4 regions of the Mesorhizobium sp. M0136 genome follow, and region 1 is predicted to be linked to each of the others. Evidence: predicted binding sites of a transcription regulator. Region 1 holds the regulator's gene; each other region holds the start of a gene.
The links. The regulator PhoB, encoded in region 1, activates phosphate uptake and scavenging genes when phosphate is short. The targets are predictions, from matches to a motif close to TGTCATNNANCTGTCAT.
Positions count from the first base shown of each region.

Region 1 (5,192 bases):
CGGGCACTCGGCGAAACCATGGCGGTGACTTTCGTCATCGGCAACGCGCATCGCATCAGTGCCTCCCTGTTCGCACCGGGCACGACGATCTCGGCGACCATCGCCAATGAATTTACCGAGGCCGACGGCGACCTCTACACCTCCTCGCTGGTCGCGCTCGGCCTGATCCTGTTCGTCATCACCTTCCTGATCCTTGCCGCCGCCCGCTATATGCTGATGCGGATCGACGCCCGTACGGGAGCCTGACCGATGTCGACATCCTCATCGCTCCACAGCCGCCGCAAAGCCAGGAATTCGGTGATGATGGCGCTTTGCGTCGTCGCCGCCGGCATCGGACTTGCCTGGCTGGCGCTCATCCTCGGTGCGTTGATCTATAAGGGCACAGCCGGGCTTTCGTTCGCGGTCTTCACCGAGATGACGCCACCACCGGGCGAAGCCGGCGGCCTGCTCAATGCCATCGCGGGCAGCCTGCTGATGACGATCATCGCCATTGTCGTCGGCACGCCGATCGGCGTGCTGGCGGGAACCTACATGGCCGAGTATGGACGCTTTTCGCGCATCACCACCGTCGTCCGCTTCATCAACGACATCCTGTTGTCGGCGCCGTCGATCATCATCGGCTTGTTCGTCTATGAATTGATGGTGCGGCCAATGGGACATTTCTCGGCCATTGCCGGCGCCGTGGCGCTTGCCATCCTGGTCATTCCGGTGGTCGTGCGCACCACTGAAGACATGCTCAACCTGGTGCCGAACGCGTTGCGTGAAGCCGGTGCCGCGATCGGCGCGCCACGCTGGGTGGTGATCCGTTCGGTCGCCTACCGCGCCGCATTGTCCGGGATCGTCACCGGCATATTGCTGGCGATAGCACGCATTTCCGGCGAGACGGCGCCGCTGCTCTTCACCGCGCTCAACAACCAGTTCTGGAGCAGCAATATCAACGCGCCGATGGCCAGCCTGCCGGTGACCATCTTCCAGTTCGCTCTCAGCCCTTACGAGGAATGGCAGCAACTGGCGTGGACCGGCGCACTCATAATCACCCTGACGGTTCTGGGCTTGAGCATCCTCGCCCGCAGCCTTACCGGACGCAGAGAGGACAGATGACACAGATGTTGTCCCCAGACATGACGATGACCGAAACGGTCACCGAGAAGACGAAGATCGAGGTCAAGAACCTCAACTTCTACTACGGCCAGAGCAAGGCGCTGAAGGACATCAGCCTGTCGCTGCCCGAGCGCAGCGTCACGGCCTTCATCGGCCCTTCGGGTTGCGGGAAATCGACGCTGCTGCGCGTCTTCAACCGCATCTACGAGCTCTACCCGAAACAGACCGCCGAGGGCCAGGTGCTGCTTGACGGCAAGAACATTCTCGACCGGTCGCAGGATCTCAACCTCCTCAGGACAAAGATCGGCATGGTGTTCCAGAAGCCGACGCCGTTCCCGATGTCGATCTACGAGAACATAGCCTTCGGCGTCAGGCTCTACGAGAATCTCGGCAAGTCCGAGATGGACGGCCGCGTCGAGCAAGCGTTGAAGCGGGCCGCGCTGTGGAGCGAGGTCAAGGACAAGCTAAACGCCAGCGGCTTGAGCCTGTCCGGCGGCCAACAGCAGCGGCTCTGCATTGCCCGCACCGTTGCAGTGAAGCCGGAAGTCATTCTGCTCGACGAACCGGCTTCGGCCCTCGACCCGCTGTCGACGGCCAAGATCGAGGAACTGATCGACGAGTTGCAAGCCGACTACACGATCGTCATCGTCACCCACAACATGCAGCAAGCAGCGCGCGTGTCGCGCCAGACCGCCTTCATGTATCTGGGTGAACTGGTCGAGTTCGACCGGACCGAGAAGATCTTCACGTCGCCCCGCGAGAAGCGCACGCAGGACTACATCACTGGCCGCTTCGGCTGAGCCGTTCCGATCATGCATATGAGGACAGGACCATGGGCGAACACACAGTCGCTTCTTTCGACGAGGATCTCGAGCAGATCAGCAAGCTGATCCGCGACATGGCCGACCTCGCCGGTTCGATGGTCGGCGGGGCGACCAAGGCCCTGTTGAATTCCGACAACGTGCTGGCGCAACGCGTCGTCTCCGACGACGCCATCATGGACGCGCGTCAACGCGAACTGGACGACCGCGCCATCACCCTGATCGCCAAGCGCCAGCCAATGGCTCACGATCTGCGCCATGTCGTCGGAGCGATCCGCATGGCCGGCGACCTCGAACGCATCGGCGACCTTGCCAAGAACATCGCCAAGCGTGTGAGCGCGGTCGGCCTCAGCGTCACGCCGCGCGACCTTTCGCATTCCATCGATGCGATGGCGCAGCTGGTGCTCATCCAGGTGCAGGGCGTCATCGAGGAATATGCTGCAGGCGATGCGGCCGCGTTGGCCAAGCTGCGTGCCGCCGACGAGCGTATCGACGTCAAATACACGTCGGTGTTCCGCGAGCTGTTGACCTACATGATGGAAGATCCGCGCAACATCACCGCTTGCACGCATCTGCTGTTCTGCGCCAAGAATCTGGAGCGGATCGGCGACCATGTCACCAACATCGCCGAAAATGCGTATTATGTGCTGACCGGCGAGCAATTGCCGGTCAACCGTCCGAAGCAGGACGAAACGACAATGTCCGCGCCGGTGACATGATGGGGGTGCCCAGCCGATGATCGCACCACGCATAATGGTGGTGGAGGACGAGGAGCCGTTGGGCGTGCTGCTCCGCTACAATCTCGAATCCGAAGGCTACCAGGTCGAGGTGGTGACACGCGGCGACGAAGCCGAGATCCGTTTGCAGGAGAATGTGCCCGACCTTCTGGTGCTCGACTGGATGATACCGGCGGTTTCCGGCATCGAGCTCTGCCGCCGGTTGCGCGTGCGCCCCGAAACCGAGCGGCTGCCGATCATCATGCTGACCGCGCGCGGCGAGGAGAGCGACCGGGTGCGCGGTCTTTCGACCGGCGCCGACGACTATCTGGTCAAACCGTTTTCGACGCCGGAATTCATGGCCAGGGTCAAGGCGCTGCTGCGGCGCGCCAAGCCGGAAGTGCTGTCCAGCGTGCTAAAGGTCGGCGACATCGTGCTCGATCGCGAATCGCACAGGGTCTATCGCAAGAAGAGCGAAATCAGGCTCGGGCCGACCGAATTCCGGTTGCTCGAGTTCATGATGCGGCATCCGGGCCGCGTCTTCTCGCGTAGCCAGTTGCTCGATAATGTCTGGGGCGAGACGATCTACATCGACGAACGCACCGTCGACGTGCATGTCGGGCGGCTGCGCAAAGCCGTCAATAACGGCCGCATGCCGGATGTCATCCGCACCATCCGCGGTGCCGGCTATGCGATCAGGGAAGATTGACCCGCCTGGTCAGGCGACGTTCTTTCTGACGCCGGGCCTCATTTGCGCGCCCGGCGCGAAAATCTCCTGGTCGACGAAGTTTAACGCCCGCATCGCGCAGCCTTCGCGGATCAGCGGCAATTCGTTTGGCTCGGTGTCGAAGGAGATCGAGCCCGAATGCTGGCCACCGGCGGTCTGGGCGATGGCCTTGCGCAAGGCCGGTTCGATCAGATCGAAGGCAGCGGCACTGGCGCCGACCATCGCGACCGGTGCCGGATCGATCAGCGCGAACAGCGAGCCGAGACCGAAACCCAGCGCTTCGCCGGCCTTGCGGTAGGCCTCGCGTTCCGGCCCATCCTTCTCGCGCGCCCGGGCCGCCAGAGCGCGCATGTCGGCGTCGCTGACGTCGGCGATAGGTTCGCTGTCTTCGCTCATCTGCCTGGCGTTGCGCCAGATGGCATAGTTGCCGGCATAGGCTTCGATGCAGCCGCGCCTCCCGCAGCGGCAGAGCGCGCCGCCCGGACGATGGATCATGTGGCCAAATTCGCCGCCCGAGGAATGCGTCCCGGTGAACAGTTCGCCCTTCAGCACAAGCCCCATACCGATGCCGTGCGAAAGCAGGATGGCGATGAAGTCGTCGTGATAGCGATCCGGATTGCGCCAGCGCAAAGCTACCGCCATCATATTGCAGTCGTTCTCCACCGTGGCCGGGATGCCGAATTCGTCCTCCAGCATGTCGGCAAAGGCGATGTCGGTCTGCGGCGTGATCGGCGACCACAGCATGGCGCGCGCAGGGGAGTCGGTAATGCCCTGAATCGCCAGGGCGATGCGGGCGACACTGCGGACGTCAAGGTCTGGGTCCTCAAGCCGGCGCCGGACAATGGCCATGCATTCGCGGGTCAGCTCGTCGCGCGGCATGGTCAGCGTGTCCAGCCGGCGCTGTTCCTCGGCGACCACCTGTCCCGCATAGTCGATAATGGCGGCCGACAGGAAATTCAGCGACAACACCACGGTCAGCACCGCCGCCGCTTCCGGGTTGAGGGCGAGGCCGACCTGCGGACGACCGCGTTTCAACGAAACGGCCTCACTTGCCTTGCTCTCGGCGAGGATGCCTTCCCGTATCAGGTCGGAGGAGATCGCCGATATGGTTGAATGACTGAGGCCGGTGGTGGCTGCTATCTCCGTACGCGATGGCTGGCCGGCCCGGCGCACCGCCGAGATCACCATCGCCCGGTTGCGCCGGCGCAAATCGTCATGGCGGATTCCGACCGACATCGTTTTGCTTTCCTCCCGGTTGCCGCGGCCGCTCATGAACCGGAAGCCGTCGGTAATGTCCGACAAATAGTGTCAGATGCGGCAAATAGTGTCAGATGCTGGTGGCGCTGTCATCGTTTATTCCGACGCTCGAAAAAACTCGCAGAGTCATCAAAATCCATCACAATCGATGTTGACAGCAGCCGGAGATCGGGCCAGTATTTTTTCGAGGCTCGAAAAAATTAGAGCTTCCAAGCTGGTCGTTGAGCAATTGGTCACGCCGTACGCGGCGCAGGGAGGATATGATGAAGAAATTCACGACCGCCATTCTGGCGGGTGTCGCCATGACGCTGGCGCTGGCGTCGGTGGCGCAGGCGAAAGACAAGGTCATCGGCGTTTCCTGGTCGAACTTCCAGGAAGAGCGCTGGAAGACCGACGAGGCCGCAATGAAGGCGGCCATCGAGGCCGCCGGCGACAAGTATATTTCCGCCGACGCACAGTCCAACCCCGGCAAGCAGCTCACCGACGTCGAGAGCCTGATCTCGCAGGGTGCCAATGCGCTGATCATCCTCGCACAGGATGCCTCGGCCATCGGGCCGGCCGTGCAGAAGG
Region 1 covers NZ_JAMYTP010000016.1:9,181-14,372, forward strand. Annotated here, with positions in the region: gene pstC (phosphate ABC transporter permease subunit PstC) at 1-246, shown strand, start outside; gene pstA (phosphate ABC transporter permease PstA) at 250-1,101, shown strand; gene pstB (phosphate ABC transporter ATP-binding protein PstB) at 1,098-1,901, shown strand; gene phoU (phosphate signaling complex protein PhoU) at 1,934-2,641, shown strand; gene phoB (phosphate regulon transcriptional regulator PhoB) at 2,658-3,347, shown strand; gene NKJ35_RS19665 (ROK family protein) at 3,357-4,601, opposite strand; gene xylF (D-xylose ABC transporter substrate-binding protein) at 4,886-5,192, shown strand, end outside.

Region 2 (5,192 bases), on a different contig from region 1:
GCTGTCGGCTCAGTGCACGGGCCGCTGCTCGGCGCCTTCATCCTTGCCACCATCAACAACGGCGCCAATCTGCTCAACGTCAACGCCTTCTGGCAGCGCATCATCACCGGTGTGCTGATCATCGTCATCGTCTATTTCGACGGGCTGCGCCGCCGCGGCAAATAGACCGCCTCCCCACAACCGCCGGCCTCGCGACAGCAGAGCCGGCGGTGCAATGAACCGACTGGATTGAAGCATGAAAGCCGTCGTCTGCCGCTCGCCCGGCGAACTTGTCCTCGAAGATCGTCCGGCGCCTGGCGCGCCGCCCGCCGGCTGGGCGCTGGTCGCCGTCAGCCATGTCGGCATCTGCGGCACCGACTATCACATCTTCGAAGGCAAGCACCCGTTCCTCGCCTATCCCCGCATCATGGGCCACGAAGTTTCCGGCACCGTGATCGAGGTTGGGGAGGGCGTCGATCTGGCAATCGGCGAACCGGTGGTCGTCAATCCCTATCTCGCCTGCGGCAAATGCATCGCCTGCCGGCAAGGCAAGCCGAATTGCTGCGTCAGGATCGAGGTGCTCGGCGTCCACCGCGACGGCGCCATGTGCGAGCAAATCCTGGTGCCGGCGCAAAATCTTTACCCGGCAAACGGCCTGTCGCTGGCCGATGCTGCTGCCGTCGAATTCCTGGCGATCGGCGCCCATGCCGTGCGGCGCTCGCTGGCTGATCCAGGTGCGCGCACGCTGGTCATCGGCGCCGGCCCGATCGGGCTCGGCACGGCGCTGTTCGCCCGCATCGCCGGGCTCGACGTGACGCTGCTCGACATGAGTGCGGAGAGGCTGGGTTTCGCCCAAAGCGAACTCGGCTTCGCGACCCTCGACGGCTCGCAGGGCGCTGCTGCGGACCTGGTGCGGCAAGCAACCGACGGCGACGGTTTTGACATAGTCTTCGATGCCACCGGTAACACCCAGTCGGTGCAGTCGGCCTTCGCCCATGTCGCGCATGGCGGGGCGCTGGTCCTGGTCAGCGTCGTCAAGGACGACATCGCCTTTTCCGATCCCGAATTCCACAAGCGCGAGATGATGCTGATCGGCAGCCGCAACGCGCTGCGTGCCGATTTCGACCATGTCGCCGCCTCGATCCGCAACGGCGCGGTGCCGTTGGCAAAGCTCGTCACGCACCGCACGACGCTTGGCAAAACGCCGCACGATCTTGCCCGCTGGGCGCATGAGAAGTCCGGCCTGATCAAGGCTGTCATTCAGGTCGGATGATGCCAAGGCTGGCGCATCTCAGAGCGCCGATAGTTTGAGCTCGATCCGCTCGGCCGGGAAGCGCGACTCCGAAAACTGGATCGGCTGACCGTCGGGCGTGACGTTGACGGCGACCGTCACCAGCACGATGGCGCCGGGCTGCAGGTCGAGGTCTGCAAGGTCGGCCGCATCCGCATGGCGCGCCGACAGCACCGTCGATTGCCGCAGATAGTCGTCAATGCCGAAGCGTGCCAGCGATGCGGTGATCGAACCGGTTTCCGCCATGGCAGCATCGATGCCGGCAAAGCGCCTGGCATCGAACCAGCCGGCAGCGCGGGACACTGGCATTCCATCGGCTTCGCCGCGCGTTTCCAGGCGTATCACGTCGGCCCCCTTTGCAAGGCCTAAGCTCTCTGCGACACGACGGTTGGCAGGCTCGACCGATGACGCAAGCAAGGTGATATGCCGCTCGGACGCCTGTCCTTGCAATCCCTCCGAAAAGCGGGTGCGGGCGCCGATCGGATATGACAGCCGCCTGCGCGACAGCACAAAGGTGCCCCGCCCCTGCTCTGCCCTGAGCACACCCTCCTGCACCAGCGCTGCAATGGCGCTGCGGACGGTGTGGCGGTTGACGCCATAGCGCTCGGCAAGTGCCACCTCCGGCGGCAACGCCGCATTTTCGGGAAAATCGCCGACGGCAATCGAATGCAGGATCTGATCGGCGATCTGCCGCCACAGCGCGACACCGCTGCGCCGCTCGATGCTGTTGGCTTGTCCGATCATTTTCTGCCCAACCTTTGCGCCCCTCTCTTCTCGCCCTTGTCATGCACCCGTCATAGACACGCATTAGATAATAGGTGTAATTTGTATAATTGTCTATATCAATAGACAAATTTCGATGCAAGGGAGTGTTAACCATGCGAGGACAGGAAGCGCGCGATCAGGCTGAGCGCAAGGCCGTTATGGCAACGCTGGCGCAATCGGCCGGCGACGATATCGTCCGTCTGTGGAACGAAGCCGGCCTGCCTTTTGAGGCGGAACTCCTGCGCGGCCCCGAAACCGGCCTGGTCACAGTGCGTGGCCGCATCGGTGGCGGCGGCGCGCCGTTCAACGTTGGCGAGGCGACGGTCACCCGCGCCACCGTCCGGCTCGCCTCCGGACAGGTCGGCCACTGCTATGCGCTCGGCCGCGACAAGCAGAAGGCAAGGCTGGCGGCAATCGCCGATGCGCTGTGGCAGGACCTGGCTCACCGCAACGAGGTCGAGACCAGGCTCGTCGCGCCCTTGCGGGCGGCACTGGCCGAGGCCCGTGACCAGCGCCGCGCTGAGACGGCGGCGACCAAGGTCGATTTCTTCACCATGGTACGCGGAGAAGACTGATGGACATCGTAACCCAAGCGATCGAAGGCGGCTTTGCCGATCCGGTGTTCGACGCCCAGACGGTCTTCCGCGCAGTGATGGACGCGATGGCGCGGCCGGGCACACTGCAGCCCCTGCCGGTCTTTACCCGTCCACCGACGCCGCTGTCAGCCACCGCGGGCGCCATTGCGCTGGCGCTGTGCGATAACGACACGCCGCTCTGGCTCGACCCCGCCTTGCAGGCTTCGGCGACGGTGAAATCCTGGCTTGGCTTCCATACCGGCGCGCCGCTGGCCAACACCCCGGCCGACGCGCATTTCGCGCTGATCGCCACGCCGGCCGAGATGATGGCGCTCGACGGGTTTTCGCAAGGCACCCAGGATTATCCCGATCGCTCCACGACGCTGATCCTCGAGGTCAGCGATCTTGTCTCCGGCGCTCCGCTGCTGCTCGAAGGCCCGGGCATCGAGAAGACGGCGACGATCGCGCCGGCGCAGATGCCGCGCCATTTCGTCGAGCAATGGAAGCAGAACAACCAGCGCTTTCCGCGTGGCGTCGACATCATCCTCGCCACATCCGAAGCAATTGCCTGCCTGCCGCGCACGACGCGCATCAAGACGATGGAGGCATAGGATGTATGTCGCGGTAAAGGGTGGCGAAGCGGCCATTCGCAACGCCCACAAACTGCTTGCCGACCGCCGGCGCGGCGATCGTTCCGTGCCCGCACTTCGCCTCAACCAGATCGTCGAGCAGCTGGCGCTCGGCGTCGACCGGGTGATGAGTGAAGGTTCGCTCTACGACAGGGAATTGGCGGCACTTGCCATCGTCCAGGCGCGCGGCGACATGATCGAGGCGATCTTCCTCGTTCGCGCCTATCGCACCACGCTGCCGCGCTTCGGCTACACCAAGGCGGTCGACACCGGCACGATGCTGGTCGAGCGGCGGGTGTCGGCGACCTACAAGGACCTGCCCGGCGGCCAGTTGCTCGGCCCGACTTTCGACTACACCCACCGGCTGCTCGATCCCGAGCTTGCCGCAGGCGGCGAAGTCGCCGAGCCGGAGCAGCGTGCCGGCGAGCCGGAAGCCATGCCGCGCGTGTCGGCCATCCTCGCCCGCGAGGGCCTGATCGAATCCGACGGCGACATGCCTGAAGACCATGTCCCCGGCGACATCACCCGCGAGCCGCTCGAATTCCCGATGGCGCGCGACATCCGCCTGCAGGCGTTGTCGCGCGGCGATGAGGGGTTTTTATTGGCGCTCGGCTATTCCACCCAGCGCGGCTATGCGCGCAACCATCCCTTCGTCGGCGAGGTCCGTATCGGTGAGGTCGAGCTGGAGCTCGACGTGCCGGAACTGCCTTTCGCAGTGCCGCTCGGCAGTATCCGCGTCACCGAGTGCCAGATGGTCAACCAGTTCAAGGGCTCGGCCAAGGCGCCGCCGCAATTCACCCGCGGCTACGGCCTCGTCTTCGGCCAGAGCGAGCGCAAGGCGATGGCCATGGCGCTATGCGACCGCGCGCTGCGGGCGGCGGAGTTGGGTGAGGATGTCGTCGCCGCCGCCCAGGACGAGGAGTTCGTCATCTCGCATTCCGACAATGTCCAGGCGACCGGCTTCGTCGAGCATCTGAAGCTGCCGCATTATGTCGATTTCCAGGCCGAGCTCGACCTCGTGCGCCGCATGCGCGCCGAGCACGACGCCCGCGAGAACGCCGGCAAGGCCGAAGAGAAGAGAGAGGCCGCGGAATGACCGCACAACCAACCGACATCGCCACCTACAACTTCGCCTATCTCGACGAGCAGACCAAGCGGATGATCCGCCGGGCGATCCTCAAGGGCATCGCCATCCCTGGCTATCAGGTGCCGTTCGCCTCGCGCGAAATGCCGATGCCCTATGGCTGGGGCACCGGCGGTGTGCAGGTCACCGCTTCGATCATTGGCCCCCTCGATGTGCTCAAGGTCATCGACCAGGGCGCCGACGACACCACCAATGCCGTCTCGATCCGCGCCTTCTTCAAGAAGGTCGCCAATGTCGCTGTCACCACTGAGACGGCGAAGGCGACCATCATCCAGACTCGCCACCGCATCCCCGAGCATCCGCTGAGCGCGGGTCAGGTGCTGGTCTATCAGGTGCCGATCCCCGAGCCGCTGCGCTTCCTCGAGCCACGCGAGACCGAGACGCGCAAAATGCATGCGCTGGAGGAATATGGCCTGATGCATGTAAAACTCTACGAGGACATCGCCAAACATGGCCGTATCGCCACCACCTATGCCTATCCGGTCAAGGTCGAGGGCCGCTATGTGATGGACCCGTCGCCGACGCCGAAATTCGACAACCCGAAAATGCACCGTTCGCCGGCTTTGCAATTGTTCGGCGCCGGCCGCGAAAAGCGCATTTATGCACTGCCGCCCTTCACCGACGTGGTCAGCCTCGACTTCGAGGACCATCCGTTCGAGGTGCAGACCTTCGACCAGCCCTGCGCGCTGTGCGCGGCCGAGAACGTCTATCTTGACGAAGTTATCCTCGACGACCATGGCCGCCACATGTTCGTTTGTTCCGACACCGACCACTGCGAGAAGCGGCGCGAGCAAGGCCATCGCGGCCAC
Region 2 covers NZ_JAMYTP010000019.1:18,949-24,140, reverse strand. Annotated here, with positions in the region: gene NKJ35_RS21910 (ABC transporter permease) at 1-165, shown strand, start outside; gene NKJ35_RS21905 (zinc-binding alcohol dehydrogenase family protein) at 236-1,252, shown strand; gene phnF (phosphonate metabolism transcriptional regulator PhnF) at 1,271-2,014, opposite strand; gene phnG (phosphonate C-P lyase system protein PhnG) at 2,149-2,610, shown strand; gene phnH (phosphonate C-P lyase system protein PhnH) at 2,610-3,221, shown strand; gene NKJ35_RS21885 (carbon-phosphorus lyase complex subunit) at 3,223-4,335, shown strand; gene NKJ35_RS21880 (alpha-D-ribose 1-methylphosphonate 5-phosphate C-P-lyase PhnJ) at 4,332-5,192, shown strand, end outside.
Region 2: a site for PhoB is predicted at 2,052-2,068, ahead of phnF (phosphonate metabolism transcriptional regulator PhnF). Genes of this name have one in related genera too.

Region 3 (5,192 bases), on a different contig from region 1:
TTTGCCTCGGCATCAACGTTTTGCAGGATGGAAATCCGGGTCGCCGAACCGGCGGCAAGCAGCTTGTCGAAGGTCTTGTTTTCGGCGTTCGGAAGGGTCAGCAAGGCGATGCCTTCGACGTAGTAGGGCCTGGAGAAGTGGATCAGCTGCGAGCGCTGGGCGGTCATGGTCATGAACTGGATGGTGATGTCGACCTTGTTGGTGGTCACGTTCGGAATGCGCTGAGCCGGATCCTGCATGACGAATTCGACTTTGGTCGGGTCGTCGAAGAGCCCCTTGGCGAGAATGCGACCCATGGTGATGTCCATGCCCACCAGTTCGCCGGCGTCGTTCTCGAAATGCCAGGGCGCATTGGTGCTGCCGGTGCCGACGATCACCTTGCCGCGCTCGAGGACGGTGCGCAGCAGGCTGTCCGGCGCTGCCTGGGCCGCCGCTTTCTGAACGTCGACCGCGGTAGCGGCGCTCATCACTCCGGCCGTTGCAAGCCCGGCCATTCCCAGTTTCAGAAATTCACGTCTTTTGGATGTGTCGTTCACGGCGACCTCCTTTCGTGTTGTGTTCCCCTTTGGACCAGCGATACAGGCATCGGTTGCAACTGATGTAATTGTCTCTTACAAGAGACGCCTGTACTCTGTACAAGACAGATTAACATCAGGGATCGATAATGCAAGATGGCAATGCATTGGCCGCTCGACCGGACGTCGGACTGGACGAAGACAAGACCTCGGGCTCTCGGGAGAAGGGTCTCAACCGGGTTCTCCAGATTTTGGAGTTTCTCCACACGACCCAGCGCGCGATCGGCGTTGGCGACCTTGCCAAAGGAGTGAACGCGCCGCGTTCGACGACTTATACGCTGGTGCGCTCGCTGGTCGACGCAGGCCTGCTTGAGATGGCCGGAGACGGCAATCGGGTCTATTTCGGAAAGAAGCTTTATCTCTACGGAATGGACTATGTGCGGGGCAACGACCTGCTCAGGCGAGGGCGCCAGGAAGTCGACCATCTGTCGCGCGAGACCGGCGAGACCTCGGAGCTGTGCATGCTGCAAAGCGGCCGCTACACCATCGTCCATTCAAGCCCGGGAACGAGGCCATTCAGGATCAGTTCGGCGACGGGTCTGCAAATACCGCTTCCCTGGACAGCTTCCGGGCGGCTGCTCCTCGCCGGGTTCGACAGGGCGGCGATCGAGGATATGGTCTCGGAAGACGATCTCGTGCTGCCGGACGGCCGCAGGTTGCGGCTCGACGATTTCATAGCCGACATCGCCGTCGCCAAGTCGGCCGGCTACTGCGTCACCTCCGGCCTTGTCGATGCCTACACGAAATGCCTGGCCGCGCCGGTCTTTTCCGCGCCGGGCAGGGTCGAGGCGACGATGTGCCTGGTGGTTCCGATCGATACCTCGACCGAAAAGACCGATGACCTGATAGCGCTGTTGCGCGAGCGCGCCGCACGGCTTTCGATCGCGGCATAGCGCTTTTCCAGCGGGCCGGCGCCGGCGTTCGTTCAAGCAATAATGTCTGGAATGATCTTGTCTTCCAGCGCCATCAGCCTGTCCTTCAGGAAAAGCTTCTTTTTCTTCATGCGCTGGATCTGCAGCGGGTCGCAATTCATGGCGATCATCGCATTGATGGCCGCGTCGAAATCGGCGTGTTCCTGCTTCAGCCGGGAATATTCGAGGCGGATATCCGCCTGTTCCTGATCGGACATTTTTACCGTCTGCACGTCTGCGGCGCCCAAACACTGGGCCTGATTGGGCGGGACCGGGGCCTTCTTGCACCGGCGCGCAGCCCATACCACATTTCACATTGTCGTGGAATGCTACCACGCAGCATTCGACATCGGTGCTCGATGGTGGCACACTGTCATTATGCCGTCACAGAAGCGAGCCTGCGGTGGACGTGCCTTGGCGGCTGCAATCGAGGAAACCATGAAAGGGAGAACCAATCATGTCTCTTGCATCCCATCTTGATGAGCTGCAGCGGAAACACGGCGACATCGAACGGGAAATCGACGATGCGATGGCCCATCCATCGGTAGACGACCTCGAAATCGTGAATCTCAAGCGGCGCAAGCTGGCGCTCAAGGACGAGATTGAAAAACTGAAGGCGAAACCGACGACGCACTGAAGCCCTTCCAGGACTAGAAGCGCGCGCCGCCCGGCGCGCGTCTCTTTCCGGTGGCATATCGCTATGCTGCCGGAAATGCCTGTGGATTTGCGGCAAGCTGCCGTCTTGTCATTTCCGATTTGCTAGGCCTGCGCGCCCGTCGCCATTGACAAGCCATCTTTGCTCCTCCACCTCATGCCCGGACCTTCAAGATTAAAGGCAGCCGGCATGACCGGATATTATTCCTCACCCTTCCCACGCCGCAGGTCGGTCGGTGTCGATGTCGGCGGCGTGATTGTCGGCGGCGGCGCGCCGGTCGTCGTCCAGTCAATGACCAACACCGACACGGCCGATGTCGATCAGACGGTCGCACAGGTGGCGGCGCTGCATCGCGCCGGCTCCGAGATCGTGCGCATAACCGTCGATCGCGACGAAAGCGCTGCCGCCGTGCCGGCCATCCGCGAGCGGCTGGAACGACTCGGCATCGACGTGCCGCTGGTCGGCGATTTCCATTATATCGGCCACAAGCTCCTGGCCGACCACCCGGCCTGCGCCGAGGCACTGGCTAAATACCGCATCAATCCCGGCAATGTCGGCTTCAAGGACAAGAAAGACCGGCAGTTCGCTGCGATCGTCGAGATGGCGATCCGATACGACAAACCGGTGCGCATCGGCGTCAATTGGGGTTCGCTCGACCAGGAGCTGCTGACCCGGCTGATGGACGACAACCAGGCCCAGGGCTTTCCGCTGACCGCCCAGGAAGTGACGCGCGAGGCAATCGTGCGGTCGGCAATCCTGTCGGCCGAAATGGCTGAAGAGATCGGCCTTGCCCGCGAGAAAATCATCCTGTCAGCCAAGGTCAGCGGCGTGCAGGATCTGATCGCCGTCTACACCGAGCTTGCCACCCGTTCCGACCATGCGCTGCACCTCGGCCTGACGGAGGCGGGCATGGGCTCGAAAGGCATCGTCGCCTCGTCCGCGGCCATGGGCATCCTGCTTCAGCAGGGCATTGGCGACACCATCCGCATCTCGCTGACGCCGGAGCCAAACGGCGACCGCACGCGCGAGGTGCAGGTGTCGCAAGAGCTGTTGCAGACCATGGGCTTCCGGCAGTTTGTGCCGATCGTCGCCGCCTGCCCGGGCTGCGGGCGCACAACCTCGACCGTGTTCCAGGAGCTTGCTCAGAACATCCAGGCCGACCTGCGCAAGAACATGCCGGTGTGGCGCGAACAATATCCCGGCGTCGAGAACCTCAAGGTCGCGGTAATGGGTTGCATCGTCAACGGTCCGGGCGAATCCAAGCACGCCGATATCGGCATTTCGCTGCCCGGCACCGGTGAGACGCCAACCGCCCCGGTGTTCGTCGACGGCAGGAAGGCGGCGACCCTGCGCGGCCCGTCGATCGCCGCGGATTTCGAGAAAATGGTTTCCGACTACATCGAACGGCGGTTTGGGCAACACGGCAAAGCCGCGGCGGAGTAGTTCGATGCGGCGTTTGCTTGGGGCGACGCTGGTTGTCATTTCCGGGCTGGGCTGGGCGACAGCCGTCCAGGCCGATCCGCCGCGGCCCGCCAAGCAGAAGCTGATCGATCGAGTTTGCGATCTTATAGAGACGCATGCCGACCAGAACGGCCTGCCTCGGGATTTCTTTGCCCGGCTGATCTGGAAGGAGAGTCGTTTCGATCCCAACGCGGTCAGCCCCGTCGGCGCGGAGGGTATCGCCCAATTCATGCCGGGTACCGCCAAGATGCGCGGGCTCGCCAATTCGTTCGATATCGAGCAGGCTATCCCGGCCTCGGCAAAATATCTCGCCGAAATGAAGACCGGCTTCGGCAATCTGGGCCTCGCCGCAGCTGCATACAATGCCGGCGAGAGCCGGGTGACGCGCTGGCTGAATTCCGGCGGATTCCTCCCGATGGAGACCGAAAGCTACGTCCTGGACGTCATGGGCGAGCCGGCCGACAGGTTCACCGATGCCGCCTACGCCGGCGTCATCCGGCCGCTCGACAAGAAGGCGAGTTTCGCTGCGGCTTGCCGCGAGCTGCCGGTGATCATGTCCAGAACCGTGCCGATGTCGTCGATCAACATCAAGCCGTGGGGCGTGCAGGTGGCCGGCAATTTCCGTCGCGCCGCGGCGCTCAATCAGTGGAGCAACGTGAAGCGCCGGTTTCCAGCCTTGCTCAGCGGTCGCGATCCGGTGGTCAGCCGGGTGCGCACACCGATCGGCAGGCGCGGCATCTATGCGGTGCGGATCGGCGCCGACACCAAAGCCAAGGCCGACGATATTTGCCAGAAACTGCACAGCGTGGGCGGCGCATGCATCGTGGTGCGCAATCGGTAAGCCATATGTCGGTGCGTTTCGCGCCATTGCTGCCCTCTTGCTCCCCGTGGGCACTTCGTCCTCGACACGTGAATCATATTTTCGGTGAACCGTTAGCCAGGTCTTGCATCGTCGTCGATGCGGGGTAAGGTCCCCGCGATTTTTCGCGAAAGGGATCAGCATGGCCGCCTTCAAGACACTGGACGACATCGGCAATACCAGCGGCAAGCGTGTGCTGGTGCGTGTCGACCTCAACGTTCCCGTCACCGAGGGCAAGGTCACCGACGCCACCCGCATCGAGCGCATTGCGCCGACCATCGCCGAGCTCTCCGGCAAGGGCGCCAAGGTCATCCTGCTTGCCCATTTCGGCCGGCCCAAGGATGGACCGGCGCCCGAATTCTCGCTCGAACCGATCGCCAGGGCGACGGCGGACGTGCTCGGCCGCCCCGTCGGCTTTGCCGCCGACTGCATCGGCGACAAGGCCGCAAATGCCGTTGCTGCCATGAACGGCGGCGACGTGCTGCTGCTCGAGAACACCCGCTTCCACAAGGGCGAGGAGAAGAACGACCCGGCCTTCACCGAAAAGCTCGCCGCTAACGGCGACATCTTCGTCAACGACGCCTTCTCCGCTGCGCACCGTGCCCATTCGTCGACAGAAGGGCTGGCGCATGTGCTGCCGGCCTTCGCTGGGCGCACCATGCAGGCCGAACTCGATGCTCTGGAAAAGGGGCTTGGCAATCCAGTCCGTCCGGTTGTCGCCATCGTCGGCG
Region 3 covers NZ_JAMYTP010000035.1:28,331-33,522, reverse strand. Annotated here, with positions in the region: gene NKJ35_RS28290 (transporter substrate-binding protein) at 1-536, opposite strand, end outside; gene NKJ35_RS28285 (IclR family transcriptional regulator) at 665-1,468, shown strand; gene NKJ35_RS28280 (YdcH family protein) at 1,501-1,704, opposite strand; gene NKJ35_RS28275 (YdcH family protein) at 1,944-2,123, shown strand; gene ispG (flavodoxin-dependent (E)-4-hydroxy-3-methylbut-2-enyl-diphosphate synthase) at 2,331-3,584, shown strand; gene NKJ35_RS28265 (lytic transglycosylase domain-containing protein) at 3,589-4,443, shown strand; gene NKJ35_RS28260 (phosphoglycerate kinase) at 4,604-5,192, shown strand, end outside.
Region 3: a site for PhoB is predicted at 1,858-1,874, ahead of NKJ35_RS28275 (YdcH family protein). Genes of this name have one in related genera too.

Region 4 (5,192 bases), on a different contig from region 1:
GCTTCCTCGCGGCCGCTGAGCACCTGGATCTCGGTCCTGAGCACATCCCCGGCGCGGTGGATGAAGTCGGGGCCGTTGACCGCCTCGCGAGCGGCGGCGGTCGCCAGCACATACATGCGCTCGGCGCCGGCCTGGTCGGAGAGCGCGCGGAAGCGGCGGAACTCTTCCATCGAACGCGTCACCGCCTCGGGATCGAGCTTTCCGGTCGAAACGATGCCGCGGCCGAGGCCGGCCAGCATCTTTTCGTTGAACAGCAAGGTCGGCGAGCGCGCCAGCCCCTCATAGATCACAAGACGGATCGAGTTCGACCCGATATCGATGATGGACAGCGGTCGGCGGTCCTGGAGCCGGCCCTGGGACGCTGAAATCATCAGCCCGTCGCTGCGTTCTGTTTCTTGCGGCGTTTGAACTGCGCGATGCGCTTGGGCGCATGCGACTTCAACGCATCGCCCCGTCCGGACAGGCTCGGATTGGTCATGAAATATTCCTGCGCGTTGAACGGTTCCTCGCCCTCTTCCAGCACGACGCGCCGGGAGGTTCCATCAGCCAATACGTCGAAACTTTGCTGGTTGTCCATGATGTTGCCGAGCATGATCTGGCCGAGCACCTGCTCATGCACAGTTGGATTGGTGATCGGCACCATGGTCTCGACGCGGCGGTCGAGATTGCGCGGCATCAAATCGGCCGAGGAGATATAGACGATCGCCCCGTCCGAGGGCAGGCCGTGGCCGTTGCCGAAGCAATAGATGCGGCTGTGCTCGAGGAAGCGGCCGACGATCGACTTCACCCTGATGTTCTCCGATAGGCCGGGCACCTGCGGTCTCAGGCAGCAGATGCCGCGCACGACGAGATCGATCTCGACGCCGGCGCGGCTGGCATCGTAGAGCGCGTCGATGACGATCGGGTCGACCAAGGCGTTCATCTTCATCCAGATGCGGGCCGGTCTGCCCTCCAGCGCGTGACTGATCTCATCCGAAATGTGCTGGAGGATGCGGTCGCGCAGCGTGAACGGCGAGATGGCCAGCCGCATCTGCTCGGCCGGCTCGGCATAGCCGGTGATAAAGTTGAACAACTGGGCGACATCGCGCGCGATTGTCGGGTCGGTGGTGAAGAAGGACAGATCGGTGTAGATGCGGGCGGTGACCGGGTGGTAGTTGCCGGTGCCGAGATGCACGTAATTGCGCAGCCTGCCGTCCTCGCGCCGCACGACCAGCGACATCTTTGCGTGGGTCTTCAGTTCGAGAAAGCCGAAGACGACCTGGACGCCGGCGCGCTCGAGGTCGCGCGCCCAGCGGATGTTGGCCTCCTCGTCGAAGCGCGCCTTGAGCTCGACCAGCGCCGTCACCGACTTGCCGGCTTCCGCCGCATCGACCAACGCCCGTACGATCGGGCTGTCGTTGGAGGTGCGGTAGAGCGTCTGCTTGATCGCCACCACTTCCGGGTCGGCCATTGCCTGGCGCAGAAACTGCACCACCACGTCGAAGGATTCGTAAGGGTGGTGGACGATGATGTCCTTCTCGCGGATCGCGGCAAAGCAATCGCCGCCATGCTCGCGGATGCGCTCGGGAAAGCGGGGATTGTAGGGGGTGAATTTCAGATCGTCGCGGGCGACGGCGACGATCTCCGAGATCTGGCTGAGCGCCAGCGGACCGGTGAGCACGCTGATCCGGCTGGCCGAGACGCCGAGCTCGCCGGCGACGAAATCGCGCAATTCGGCCGGCATCGACCTGTCGAACTCGATGCGGATGACCGAGCCGCGGCGTCGCCGCTTCAGCGCCGTCTCGAACAGCCGCACCAGATCCTCTGATTCTTCCTCGACCTCGATATCGCTGTCGCGGATGATGCGGAACGTGCCGGAGCCCTTGACCTCATAGCCGGGAAACAGCTTGCCGATATAGAGACTGACCGCCTCTTCGAGTGGAATGAAGCGGACATGATGCTTGCGATCCGGCAAACGGATGAAGCGCCTCAGCGCCACCGGCAGGCGCAGAAGCGCGCTCATTTCCTCGCCGTTCTTGCGATGGCGCAATTGCAGCGCCATCGAGAAACCGAGATTGGGAATGAACGGAAATGGATGCGCCGGGTCGATCGACAGCGGGGTCAGGACCGGAAATACCTGCTCCTGGAAATGGTCCTCGAGCCAGGTCTTCTCGTCCTTGGTCAGCGCATCGCGAGTGATGCTTTCGATGCCTTGTTTGTCGAGCAGCAGCATCAGCGCCGAAAGGCTGTTCTGCTGGTCCTCCTGCAGGCGCTCGACCTCGCGCAGCAATTGTTCGAGCTGCTGCTCGGGTGTGCGACCATCCGGGCTCTTCAGCACGATGCCTTCGCGCACCTGGCCGGCAAGACCGGCGACGCGGACCATGAAGAACTCGTCGAGGTTGGCTGCCGATATCGACAGGAAGCGCACGCGCTCGAGCAGCGGATGATTGGCGTTCAGCGATTCCTCGAGCACGCGCCGGTTGAATTGCAGCCAGGAAAACTCGCGATTGACGAAGCGGTCGGGATTGCCGCCTTCGCGGCTCGCGGCCTCGACGGTGATGAATTCGCTCTGCACCGGCTTCAGTTCGTTCATGGTTTCCGCTCTTCCCACACCGTTCGACGACCACAGCCTTAACCGGCTTAACTTATCCTCTGACAGGCTTTTGCGACAGTTTCATTTCATCGATCTTGCAAAGAGATGGGTTATGATCCAGATGCAATCGACAAGATCAGGAGACGACGATGGCAGGCGGTTCCATTCCCCATTTCCAGAACGATGCGGGCTATCCGGCAATCGACATCGGCGTCAAGGAATTCATGTGCACCGGCGCCAATCCGCCTTTCGACCATCCGCATGTATTTCTCGATATGGGCGACGACAATGAAAAAGTCTGCCCCTATTGCTCGACGCTCTATCGCTATTCGCCCAAGCTGAAGGCATTGGAAACGCAGCCGCCGGGCTGCCTCTATATCGACCAGGCCGCCTGATTCTTCCGCGACAAGCCTGATGCGAGAAACGCAGTCCCGGCAGGTGGTCATCGCCGGGGCGGGCGTCGCCGGGCTGACCGTGGCACTGGCCTTTGCCGAGCGCGGCTATCGGGTAAAACTGTTCGAACAGGCGCAGCACCTCGAGGCTGCCGGCGCCGGCATCCAGCTTTCACCCAACGCGACACGCATCCTTCGACAATTCGGCATACTCGATCGGCTGCTGCCGACGGCGGTGCGGCCGGAGGCGGTCGTGCTCAAGGATGCCGTCACGCTTCGCGAGCTGGCGCGCGTACCGCTTGGCCAGGTGGCTGAAACGCGCTGGGGAGCACCCTATCTCGTCGCCCACCGCGCCGATTTGCAGTCAGCGCTGATGGCGGGGATAGCCGAGCGGTCCGAGGTCGAGCTTGTCACTGGTGCCCGCGTCGGCGGCGTCGCAACCGGACCGAATGGCATCACCGCAACAGTCGAGATTGCCGGCACGACCATCGAAACCGAAGCATCGTTGCTGGTCGGAGCCGATGGCATCTGGTCGTCGGTGCGAGAAACGCTCGCCCGCGAGGGGGCCGATTTCCGGAGAAGCAGCTTCTCGGGCGAGCTGGCCTGGCGCGCAACGGTGGCCGCGGACAGCCTCGCCGGACAAGCCTTCAGGGTGATCGGTGCGCCCGATTGCGTTACCGCATTCCTCTATCCAGGCTTCCATATGGTCGCCTATCCGGTCGGCCGTGGCGCGGTCTTCAACCTCGCGGCCTTCACCAAGGGCGAGCGCATCGCCGAGAGCTGGTCGGGGCATGCCGACCCCGCCATCCTCGCCAGCGCCATGCGCGGTACCGCGCCGGCGCTGGTCCGTCTGGCGAGCGAGGCCGCGCCATGGACGGCATGGCCGATCCATACCGTCGAGCAGCGGCGGTGGACGACGCCGCAGGGCATAGCGCTGATCGGCGACGCGGCGCATGCGATGACGCCGTTTGCCGCACAGGGAGCGGCGATGGCGATCGAGGACGCGGTAACCCTTGCCGGTTTCGTTGCCACCTCGCCTGCCGACCTCAGCAGCGCGCTTGTCGCCTGGGAACAGGCGCGGCGGCCGCGCGTAGCCCAGGTCGCCCGCCGCGGCGCCCTCAACCGCCTCGCCTGGCATGCGGCCGGGCCGGTGGCGATGGCCCGCAACCTGTTCCTGGCGATGCGCTCACCCGAAAAACTCGCCGCTGATCTCGACTGGCTCTATGGCTGGCAGGCGGACGCTCGGCGGTCCTAAGTCATCGGAGGCTTGTCAATTGTAAAGCCGCATCGACAGGCTCAGCGAGGCCGGCAGCGGGTTCCACCAGCCGGTGCGCAGGCCTGCGGTGCGCAGTGCCACCGCCGCCCAGGTGTTGCAGCCGACCAGCGCGTTGAAATGGCCATTGGCTTCGAAGAAACGATCGAAACGGGAATAGGCCGCATTCTCGATCGGCATGGCCCCGTTCGGTCCCTGCTGAAAACTCGCTGCAATGAAATCGAGCAGCGCCGCAAAGCGTTCCTCACTTACGTCGAAACCGGCGACGTCGGGATGCGGCTCGGCGATGTCGCCTGAAATGTCGACATGCATCACCGAGGCATCGACGGTCAGCGCCTTCATCACCGGCACTGCCTTCAGTTCCGACCAGGTCGGCGTCTCGAGATAGAAGGCGCGGCCGCCCCAGCCGAAGACGATGTAGCGGACCTCCGCCATGTCGGCCGGAATGCCGGCATCGACCAGGAACTGGAAGCGCCGGCGCACATCGTCGTCGAGCGGGATGGCGATGTCGGTGTGGATCGGGTTTTTCAGCACCAGGATGCGGTGGCTTGCGCCGATCCGATCGGCAGCGGCCGCCGGCCAGAGCGGGCGCGGCAGCAGCGTGCCCAGCGCCACCGCAAGGGCTGCTGCAACGACCAGCAGGCCGAGAAAACGAGCAAGCTTCTTCATGGGGAAGGCATAAGCCAAGCAATGTTCAAGGTGAAGCCTCTCCGGAAATTGCACAGCTGACTTAGAGCTTGACGCGTATCCTCCTGGGGAGGATATGCAGAGGCATGTCAGATCACCTCCACGCTTCGCATCCTTCCATCATAAAGCGCCTGAAGCGCGCGCAAGGCCACCTCGCGGCGGTGCTGGCGATGATCGAGGCGCATCGCCCTTGCGTTGATCTGGCGCAGCAGCTTCATGCCGTCGAACGGGCCATCAGCAGCGCCAAGCGCGAGCTGATCAACGATCA
Region 4 covers NZ_JAMYTP010000021.1:66,412-71,603, forward strand. Annotated here, with positions in the region: gene ppx (exopolyphosphatase) at 1-371, opposite strand, end outside; gene NKJ35_RS23455 (RNA degradosome polyphosphate kinase) at 371-2,572, opposite strand; gene NKJ35_RS23460 (zinc-finger domain-containing protein) at 2,722-2,967, shown strand; gene NKJ35_RS23465 (FAD-dependent monooxygenase) at 2,987-4,219, shown strand; gene NKJ35_RS23470 (TIGR02117 family protein) at 4,235-4,906, opposite strand; gene NKJ35_RS23475 (metal-sensing transcriptional repressor) at 5,011-5,192, shown strand, end outside.
Region 4: a site for PhoB is predicted at 2,645-2,661, ahead of NKJ35_RS23455 (RNA degradosome polyphosphate kinase). Genes of this name have one in related genera too.